One region of the Streptomyces sp. NPDC017979 genome, then DNA from elsewhere that is predicted to be linked to it. Evidence: riboswitches for the same ligand, from Rfam matches in the RefSeq annotation. Region 1 holds a riboswitch; each other region holds the start of a gene.
What was found. Region 1 has a riboswitch for cyclic di-AMP ahead of ACH4E8_RS18620 (M23 family metallopeptidase). Riboswitches for the same ligand answer to the same signal wherever they lie in the genome.
Positions count from the first base shown of each region.

Region 2: linked by a shared signal. The riboswitch ahead of ACH4E8_RS21805 (peptidoglycan DD-metalloendopeptidase family protein) and the one ahead of ACH4E8_RS18620 (M23 family metallopeptidase) in region 1 are both predicted to bind cyclic di-AMP.
Region 3: linked by a shared signal. The riboswitch ahead of ACH4E8_RS14420 (C40 family peptidase) and the one ahead of ACH4E8_RS18620 (M23 family metallopeptidase) in region 1 are both predicted to bind cyclic di-AMP.

Region 1 is NZ_JBIRGU010000006.1:141,831-145,095, forward strand. Features, by position in the region: gene ACH4E8_RS18610 (M16 family metallopeptidase) at 1-51, shown strand, start outside; gene ACH4E8_RS18615 (M16 family metallopeptidase) at 48-1,445, shown strand; cyclic di-AMP (ydaO/yuaA leader) riboswitch at 1,753-1,913, shown strand; gene ACH4E8_RS18620 (M23 family metallopeptidase) at 1,927-2,706, shown strand; gene ACH4E8_RS18625 (HPr family phosphocarrier protein) at 2,881-3,162, opposite strand.
Region 2 is NZ_JBIRGU010000008.1:204,291-207,555, forward strand. Features, by position in the region: gene ACH4E8_RS21800 (tyrosine-protein phosphatase) at 1-736, opposite strand, end outside; cyclic di-AMP (ydaO/yuaA leader) riboswitch at 1,304-1,457, shown strand; gene ACH4E8_RS21805 (peptidoglycan DD-metalloendopeptidase family protein) at 1,463-2,437, shown strand; gene ACH4E8_RS21810 (SGNH/GDSL hydrolase family protein) at 2,621-3,265, shown strand, end outside.
Region 3 is NZ_JBIRGU010000004.1:331,498-334,762, reverse strand. Features, by position in the region: gene ACH4E8_RS14430 (8-amino-7-oxononanoate synthase) at 1-389, shown strand, start outside; gene ACH4E8_RS14425 (ATP-binding protein) at 554-985, shown strand; gene ACH4E8_RS14420 (C40 family peptidase) at 1,033-1,509, opposite strand; cyclic di-AMP (ydaO/yuaA leader) riboswitch at 1,513-1,709, opposite strand; gene ACH4E8_RS14415 (hypothetical protein) at 2,016-2,333, opposite strand; gene ACH4E8_RS14410 (ATP-dependent Clp protease proteolytic subunit) at 2,347-2,976, opposite strand; gene ACH4E8_RS14405 (PASTA domain-containing protein) at 3,249-3,265, shown strand, end outside.

The DNA of each region.
Region 1 (3,265 bases):
GACGACGCCGACGACGCCCAGAACGACGCAGGAGAGGGGGCGGACCAGTGACCGACGCCGCCGAGCCGCTGACGACGATGGACTTCCACCCCAAGCCCGCGTCCGGGGAGCCCACCCCCTGGGCGTTCCCCGCGCCCGGGCGCGGACAGCTCGACAACGGCCTGACCGTGCTGCACTGTCACCGCCCCGGCCAGCAGGTGGTGGCGGTGGAGGTCATCCTCGACGCCCCGCTGGGCGCCGAGCCCGAGGGCTTCGACGGGGTGGCCACGATCATGGCCCGCGCCCTGTCGGAGGGCACCAAGACCCGGTCGGCCGAGGAGTTCGCGGCCGAGTTGGAGCGCTGCGGCGCCACGCTGGACGCGCACGCCGACCACCCCGCCGTCCGGGTCTCCCTGGAGGTCCCGGTCTCCCGGCTGCCCAAGGCGCTCGGGCTGCTCGCCGAGGCGCTGCGCGAGCCCGCGTTCGACGACGGCGAGGTCAAGCGGCTGGTCCGCAACCGCCTGGACGAGATCCCGCACGAGACGGCCAACCCGGGCCGGCGCGCCGCCAAGGAGCTGTACCGGCGGCTGTTCCCCGCCTCGCTGCGGATGTCCCGGCCCCGCCAGGGCACCGAGGAGACGGTCACCCGGATCGACTCGACGGCCGTACGGGCGTTCTTCGACGCCCACGTGCGACCGGCCACCAGCACCGTGGTCGTCGTCGGCGACCTGACCGGCGTCGACCTGGACGCGCTGCTCGCGCAGACGCTCGGCGCGTGGACGGGCGACACCGCCCCGGCGCACTCCCGGGCCGAGATCACCGCCGACGACACCGGGCGCGTGATCGTCGTGGACCGCCCCGGCGCGGTGCAGACGCAACTGCTGATCGGCCGGATCGGCGCGGACCGGCACGACCGCGTCTGGCCCGCCCAGGTCCTCGGCACGTACTGCCTGGGCGGCACCCTGACGTCCCGCCTGGACCGCGTGCTGCGCGAGGAGAAGGGCTACACCTACGGCGTACGGGCCTTCGCGCAGGTGCTGTCCTCGGCGCCGGACGGGTCGGGGGCCGCGCTGCTCGGCATCAGCGGCTCCGTCGACACGCCCAACACCGGCCCCGCGCTGGCGGACCTGTGGCAGGTGCTGCGCACGCTGGCCGCGGAGGGGCTGACGGACGCGGAGCGCGACGTCGCCGTGCAGAACCTGGTCGGGGTCGCCCCGCTGCGGTACGAGACGGCGGCGTCGGTCGCCGGCACCTTCGCCGACCAGGTCGAGCAGCAGCTTCCGGACGACTTCCAGGCGCAGTTGTACGCGCGGCTGGCCCAGACGGGCACCGTGGAGGCGACCGCGGCGGTCGTGAGCGCCTTCCCCGTCGACCGGCTGGTCACGGTGCTCGTCGGCGACGCGGCGCAGATCGCGGAGCCGGTGCGGGCGTTGGGCATCGGCGAGGTGACGGTGGTCAAGGGCTGACCGAGCCCTCTGACGACAGAGCCCCGGCGTCCGCGGACGCCGGGGCTCCGCCATGGGACCGTGCCGGCACCAGTCGTCACACGTCGGGCACACCGGCGCCATCGAACCGTCACCCGACGGCCGTGCGTCCGTTGCACGTTCGCCGTCCGAGCGTTGCATCTCGCCGCCGAATGTCCTTTTTGATGGGAACTCGGGCGACACGTGCTGTGGCATAGCCAACAAAGATCGTCGTTTGTTTGGCGAACGCGAGCGGGCCCGCCTAGCGTCGATCCGGCTGTTCGCCAGGAGCCCGCCGCACCCGCGGCACGGACAGTCATCGCCGAGTCCCCGCCGGGCGTGAGCCCAGGGGAGCCGGGGACCCAGATCCCCCGGGGTGAATCGGCCCCTCCGCGGCCTGCGGAGGAGCCGTAGGAGACCTTCCTCTCTCCGAACCCGTCAGCTAACCCGGTAGGCGAGAAGGAAGGAAAGGACCGGACCCGCCATGGCGTTCGCCCGCCCCACCGGGAAGCACCGTGCCCCCAGCCGCGTGACGCGCAGGAGCGCGAGCATCGCCGGCGCCGCGACCCTCGCCACCTCCGGGGTGATCGGCACCCTCGCGTCCCCCGCGTTCGCGACGGAGAACGAGCCGAGGAGCGACGCCGACACCGGATCGCTGAGCGCCGAGGACACCGGCACGCTCCAGATGCTGGCCGCCACCGACACCCTCGCCGAGCAGGTCACCGACCAGGCCGTGGACCAGAAGCGCGAGGCCGTCGCCCGCGCCGAGGCCGCGGCGGAGGCGAAGCGCAAGGCCGAGGCGGAGCGCAAGGCCGCCGAGCGGGCCGCCCGCGAGGCCGAGCGCCAGCGGCTGCTGAACTCCTACCAGCTGCCCGTCGCCGGCTCGCACGTCACCACCTCGTACCAGGCCAACAGCTCCCTGTGGTCCTCCGGCAGCCACAGCGGCATCGACTTCCACGCCTCCTCCGGCACCGAGGTCGTCTCGGTCGGCGCGGGCACCGTCGTCGAAGCCGGCTGGGGCGGCGCGTACGGCTACAACGTCGTCATCAAGATGCGGGACGGCTCGTACACCCAGTACGCCCACCTCTCGGCGGTCACCGTCGGCGAGGGGCAGGCCGTGATGCCCGGTCAGCAGATCGGTCGCGCGGGCTCCACCGGCAACTCCACCGGGGCGCACCTCCACTTCGAGGCCCGCTCCGGCGCCGACTACGGCTCGGACGTCAACCCGGTCGCGTATCTGCGCGCCCGGGGCGTGAACGTCTGACCCGGCGGATTCGCCTTTCGAAGTGCCCCGGTGCGCACCGCGCCGGGGCACTTCGGCTCTCCGTCGGCCGGCTCCCTGCTGGTCGTAGGGAACGACAGAGGCGCTGACCCGAAAGGATCAGCGCCTCTGGTGCGGCACGAGCCGCGTGCCCACGAAGGTCGAGCGAGAAGTGGCTCAGACCGTCTCCGGCAGTTCCTCCAGCCCTTCGGCGACCAGCTTGGCCAGCCGGTCCAGGGCGGCGTCCGCGCCGTCGGCTTCGGAAGCGAGGACGATCTCCTCGCCGCCCTGCGCGCCCAGGCCCAGCACCGCGAGCATGGAGGCGGCGTTGACCGGGTTGCCGTCGGCCTTGGCGATCGTCATGGGGACGCCGGAGGCCGTGGCGGCGCGGACGAAGATGGAGGCGGGTCGGGCGTGCAGGCCCTCGGCCCAACCGACGGTGACACGGCGCTCAGCCATGGTGTTGCCCTTCGAATCAGCTGTTGTCTAGACCAGTCCCGGTCAGTCTCTCACGACGCCCCGGGTGCTCCCACCGACCGTAGACCCGCGGCCGGCCCCCCTC
Region 2 (3,265 bases), on a different contig from region 1:
GCTCGATCCCGCCCCAGGTCTGCTCGATGGCGTCGAACGCGGTGTGCAGGTACTCCGCCCGGGCGTCGAAGAGCGGGTTCAGCAGCTCCATGACCTCCGCGGACATCCCCGCGGGCGCGCCCTCGGCGCGGCGTACCAGATAGCGGCGGTGCGGGTCGTTGGACTTGAGGTAGTCGGCCTCGACGGCGTCCCGCTCCACACCGACCGCCAGCAGCGCCACCGCGATCGACAGACCCGCGCGGTCCTTGCCCGCCGCACAGTGCATCAGCGCCGGCACGCTGTCCTCGGCGAGGGCGTGCAGCACCTTGCTGTGCTCGGCCGTGCGCTCGGTGATGATCACGCGGTACGAGGCGATCATCCGGTTCGCCGCCTGGCCGTCGCCCAGCAGGGCGCGGAGCTGGGCGAGGTCGCCGGCGCGGACCATCTGCCAGAACTCGGCCCCGTCGGCGGGGTCGCTCAGCGGCAGGTTCACGTTCCGCACGCCCGGCAGCGAGACGTCCGGCCCTTCGAGGCGGATGTCCGCCGCGTTGCGGAAGTCGAAGATCGTGTGCAGGCCGAGCGAGGCCAGGAACGACGCGTCCTCGTCCGTCGCGTGGGCCAGGTGCCCGCTGCGGAAGAGCCGACCGGGCGCCACGCTCCGCCCGTCCGCGGTCGGGAGCCCGCCGACGTCGCGGAAGTTGCGGACCCCGGCCAGTTGGGGTTCGGTCGACGGGACCTGCGGCACCTGCTGCGTCACGAAGGCTCCTGGAGGAAGTCGCTGCCGCCGGCGCTCGTCGCCGACTGTGGCGTGTTCCCGACGATACGACATCGGTACCTGGGGCAATCATCGTCAGCGGCCCGACCGTCCGCTTCCCCTCGTCCGTGCGACGGACGGTTGCCCGCTGCGCGGACGTCGCCGCCGGCGGGGTGCCGTGTCGAGCGGCCACGGGCCGGCCACGGGCCGGACCGGAGACCTGGATGCGACGGCCATCCAGCTCCAACGTTGCCGAGCAGCAAGAAAAAGTAGCTTCTGTCCGTATTGGTGGGGTAATGAGCTCTTCGGTATAACGTGCCCTGGCTAAGGGGGAGATGGGTGTCGCTCATGAGCAGGATCACAATGGTGACGTTGTGTGGCGGGCGCGCGGGCGGGGGATGCGGCGACCGGGCGGGAGTTGGCGGGGCGGCGTCCACGGAGGGTGACCGCCCGTCGGCGGCGCGATGATCCACGCGGTCCGGGCGTGCGCGGTCATGGCTTGTTCCTGGCGATGTGGCCGGTTTACGGTCACGGCACTCCGGACGGACCGCCTCATCCTGCCGCCGCCCGGATCATCACCCACCCACCTGTGGCAGGAGCGGGGGACCCAGGTAGTACGCCGGTCCGGACTCCGGACGGCTCGGGGTGAAGTCGCGCCCAGCGCGCGGCCGGGCATCTCCAGCTCGAACCCGACAGCTCACCTCGCAGGCGTCGGAGAGGAACAGCACCATGTCCGCACCGGGCAAGCACCGCCGTCCCAAGTCGACGGCCTTCACCCGTGGATTCGTCGCCGCCGGCACCGGTGGCGCCGCCATCGCCCTTCCGCTGATGGGCGCCACCGGCGCCCACGCCGCCGAGCAGGCCGCTCCCGCGGCCCCCGTCGTCGCCCCGGTCTCGGCCGCCGCCGCCCCGGCCGCCGACAAGGCCGCCGCCGCGTCGACCACGTACGTCGTGGTCATCGGTGACCACCTGTCCAAGATCGCCGACGAGCACCGGCTCGACGGCGGCTGGCAGCAGCTCTACCAGGACAACCGTCAGGCCGTCGGCGAGAACCCCTCGCTGATCCACCCCGGCCTCAAGCTCACCATCGGCGCGAAGGCGGAGAAGCCCGCCGAGAAGTCGGCCGAGAAGCCCGCCGAGAAGAAGGCGGAGAAGCCGGTCGAGAAGCCGGTCGAGAGCGACAAGGTCGAGAAGAAGGCCGAGCCGAAGGCCGCGCCCGCCGCCCCGGCCGCCAAGAAGGCGACCGGCGGCAACGACGCGCCCGCCGCGTCCTCCGACTCGTCCGCCGGCACCAGCAGCGGCTGGGCCGCCCCGCTCGCCAACGCCCAGGTCTCCACCTCGTACCGCGCCTCCGGCGCGGCGTGGTCCAGCGGGTACCACACCGGCGTCGACTTCGCCGCGCCCACCGGCACCGGCGTCCGCTCCATCGGCCCCGGCACCGTCGTCTCCGCCGGCTACAACGGTGCGTACGGCAACGAGGTCGTCATCAAGCACACCGACGGCACCTACTCCCAGTACGCCCACCTCTCCTCGCTCGCCGTCTCCGCCGGGCAGAGCGTGACCGGCGGGCAGTCCATCGGCCAGGTCGGCTCCACCGGCAACTCCAGCGGGCCGCACCTGCACCTGGAGGTCCGCACCGGCCCGTCGTACGGCTCGGACATCGACCCGGTCGCCCACCTGCGCAGCCACGGCGTCTCGCTCTGATCCCGACGCCTCGTGCCACCGGCCGCTGACCCGGCCCACCCGGATCCCCCACGGAGCCCCCCGCTCCGTGGGGGATCCGGCGTATTCCCCATCACCTCGCCATCCCCGGTGTGATAAATCACTGCGCGTCAACCCCTCCCTACGGTCGCGTAGGTCACATCTGTAGGGCGAAGATGAGTTCTTGTGGCAGACGATTCGAGAACAGATGACAAGGGTGGATTCGGGTCGTACGCAGCCATCGGTGACAGCTTCACCGAGGGCGTGGGGGATCCGGGACCCGACGGGGCGTACGTCGGCTGGGCGGACAGGTTCGCGGTCCTGCTGGCCGACCGCAAACCGGAACACAGCTTCCGGTACGCCAATCTCGCGGTGCGCGGCAGGCTCCTCGACCAGATCGTGGCCGAGCAGGTGCCGAGGGCGAAGGAACTCGCCCCGGACCTGGTGTCGTTCTGCGCCGGGGGCAACGACATCATCCGACCGGGCAGCGACCCGGACGACGTGGCGGAGCGCTTCGAACGTGCCGTCGCCGAACTGACCGCCGCCGTCGGCACGGTCATGGTGACCACCGGGTTCGACACCCGGGACGTGCCGGTGCTGCGGCACCTGCGCGGCAAGGTCGCCACCTACACGGCGCACGTGCGGGCCATCGCCGACCGCTACGGCTGCCCGGTGCTGGACCTGTGGTCGCTCAAGTCGGTCCAGGACCGCCGGGCCTGGGACCCCGACCGGCTGCACCTGTCGCCCGAGGGACACACCCGGGTGGCGCTGCGGGCGGCACAGGTCCTGGGGCTCGACATACCGGCCGACCCCGACCAGCCGTGGCCGCCG
Region 3 (3,265 bases), on a different contig from region 1:
TCGCCCCCGCGGCGGCCGGTGCGGCCCTCGCCGCCCTGCGGCTGCTGCGCGCGGAGCCCGGGCGCGCCGGCCGGGTGCGCACGGCGGCGAGGGACCTGTACGAGCGCTTGAGCGCGGCGGGCCTCATGGCGGTGCGCCCCGACGCCGCCGTGGTGTCCGTGCGGGCACCAGCGCCGGAAGCGGCGCTGCGCTGGGCCGCCGACTGCCGTGCCGCCGGGCTGCGGGTGGGCTGCTTCCGCCCGCCGTCGGTGCCCGACGGGATCTCCCGGCTCCGGCTCACCGCCCGCGCCGATCTGACGGGGGAACAGATCGCCGCTGCGGTGGAGACCGTCGTGCGCACGGCGCCCCCGGGCGCGCGGGGAGTGTCCAAAAACGGCCTTGCGTCGTAGAGTTCACCGCTTCGGGCGATGAATCCCTACGCATCTTGGCGGATCGCCTCACCCGGTACCGCGATGAGTGGCAGTGTGGCGCGCGAAGCACTGTCCGCGGCCGTCCGCGCATCCATCGGCTACGAAGTCGGAGCACGGCCCCGGTGGAAAGGGACGACGTCGCCATGGCAGACCTCCAGGAAGCCGCCATCACCCTGCCGACCGAGCCCGCCTCGGTCTCCGTGGCCCGCAGGTTCGTCACCGGCGCCGTGACGGGGTGGGGGCTTCCCGCGGGGTCGGACGCCCTCGACACGATCCGGCTGATCGTCTCCGAACTCACCACCAACGCCGTGCAGCACACCTTCGGCCAGTCGCCCACCTTCCGGGTGGACGTGCTGCTGGAGCGGGACGATGAACTGCGCCTCGGGGTGACGGACAGCCACCCGAGGTGGCCCCAGCGGCTGCCCGCGGCCGTGCGCCAGGACAACGGCCGCGGCCTGGTCATCATCCGCAGCCTCACGGCGCACAGCCGTGGACGACTGACCGTCGAGCCGACCGCGGACGGCGGCAAGACGGTCTGGGTCACCCTGCCCTGGCCGGCCCGTCGAACCGACTGACCGACAGGCCGACGGCCCGGCGCGCTCGAAGCGTCAGCGGACCGCCGTCAGCGGACCCGGCCGTACGACACGCTCCTGCTCCAGATCTTGTCCAGCTTCACCCAGGAGCCCCGCTTGGGCGAGTGCCAGATCTTCCCCTTCCCGGCGTAGATCCCGACGTGGTAGACGCTCCGCCCGGAGTGGAAGAACACGAGGTCCCCCACCTTCTTGTTGGCGGTCGAGACCCGACGCGTGGAGTTGTACTGCTGTTGGGCGGTCCGGGGCAGCTTCTTGCCGGCCTTCTTGTACGAATAGAGCGTCAAGCCGGAGCAGTCGAAGCGGCGCGGGCCCGCCGCGCCCCACCGGTAGGGCGCACCCTTCTTGCCCGCGGCGACCTTGAGCGCCTTGCCCGCGTGTGCAGTTGCTGCCTGGGCCTCGGACGTGCCGCCCGGTACGAGCATCGAGCCACCGAGTGCGGCGAGGGTCAGCGCGGAAACCGCGCCCGCCCGGCCGATCAGGAACGGGACGTTCATCTGCGCAGTCATGCGCAACCCTTCGTCAGCCGCCTGTGAAGGGTGACCTGTCGGGTTCGGGCGGACGAAGGTGCCCGGCCGCTGTCGCGGCTTCACCCCGAGGAACGTCCGGCGCACCGGCCGTCCCGTACTGCTCGGGTCCTCCACTCCTGCCGAAGCACTCCTGTCGACCAGTCATCCGGAACGGCGGCAGGACTCGGCGTCCGTTCGGACCGCCCCGCCGAGGTGACGGGGGCTTGTCGTCCCAGGGATCTTGTCCCACGCAATGCCGGATTTCCGAGTCAAAACGGCGGTATGTGAGTTTCAACACGAATGCGCCATTCAGGTGGACGCGCCGCATTTTCCCGTCGGTTGTGGACACCGGGGGAGGCTCGTACCAGCACTGGAATAGGACATTCCGCTAGAGGGATCGTCGTCCCGCGCAACTTGAGCGTATCGACCGGAGATGTCGCGACTACATCAAACGAGGTATCCCGGTGGGAACCCGGATGGCGGTTGACGTGTCGGATGACGAGCCGTCACGGGGGTGACTCGTCAGGGATGGTGACCCGCAGGGCCCGCCGCTCGCCGTCGAGCACCCGCAGCGCCCGGGCGAGGGTGGCGGCGTGCAGGGCGTCCTCCCCGCGTTCGTGCATCAGCGCCAGGGCGTCTTTGACCGCGATCGCCTGCGCCACCAGCGCCTGGGCGGCGCGCAGCGAGGAGTAAGTGAGGTCGCCGCGGCTGGGGTTGATGCGTCCCACCAGGTCCACGACGCGCAGATAGCCGTCGATCAGGTCGGCCTCGGCGCGGGTCAGCGCCGGCAGCGGCGGCAGTGGCGGCGGTTCGGGACGGGGCACGGCGCGCCTCCCGTCAGCCGCGGCCGGCCAACGAGGACTTGCGGCTGCCGATCACGTGGTCCACCAGCCCGTACTCCTTGGCCGTCGCCGCGTCCAGGAAGGTGTCGCGCTCCAGGTCGGCCGCGACCTGCTCGGCGGACCGGTCGGTGTGCCGGGCGAACAACTCCACCATCAGGGCGCGCAGCCGCAGGATCTCCCGCGCCTCGATCTCCAGGTCCGACGGCATGCCCCGGGTCGGTTCGTCGAGCCCGGGCTGCTGGAGCACGATCCGCGCGCCCGGCAGGGCCAGGCGCTTGCCGGGGGCGCCCGCGGCCAGCAGCAGCGCCGCGGTCGAGACGGCCTGCCCGATGCAGGTCGTCTCGATGTCGCAGGTGATCACCTGCATCGTGTCGTAGATCGCGGACATGGCGCTGAGCGAGCCGCCCGGGGAGTTGATGTAGAGCGAGATCTGCCGCTCCGGCGCCGCGTACTCCAGGTACAGCAGTTGGGCGATCACGTCGTTCGCCGCGGTGTCGTCCACGGGCGTGCCGAGGAAGACGATCCGCTCTTCGAGCAGCTTGGCGTAGGGGTCGAGAGTGCGGTTCCCGTGCGCGGTGCGCTCGGTGAACTGCGGCAGGACGTATCGGGCGGCGGGCTGCATCACGGCGTACCTCTCGGTGGTTCTCGGCGGCGCGCTATCTGTGAGAAATGTACAGGACGTACAGAAGCGCAAAAAGAGGGCTGCCTCTGAAGGCGGCGGCTGGTTTGCTGGTCAGGGGGCATTTCTCGCGGTGCGTGCACGCGCCAGAGGTGAAGAGCGGCACGGAAACTCCACATGATGATCACGAATCCATCACCTTCTGTCGGTCGGCCTGTCTGCACCGATCCGGCGCGGTTAGGTTCGGGCCCTCGAAAGAACTTCCGTGGGGGGATCGCATGACGTGGGGCGGGCA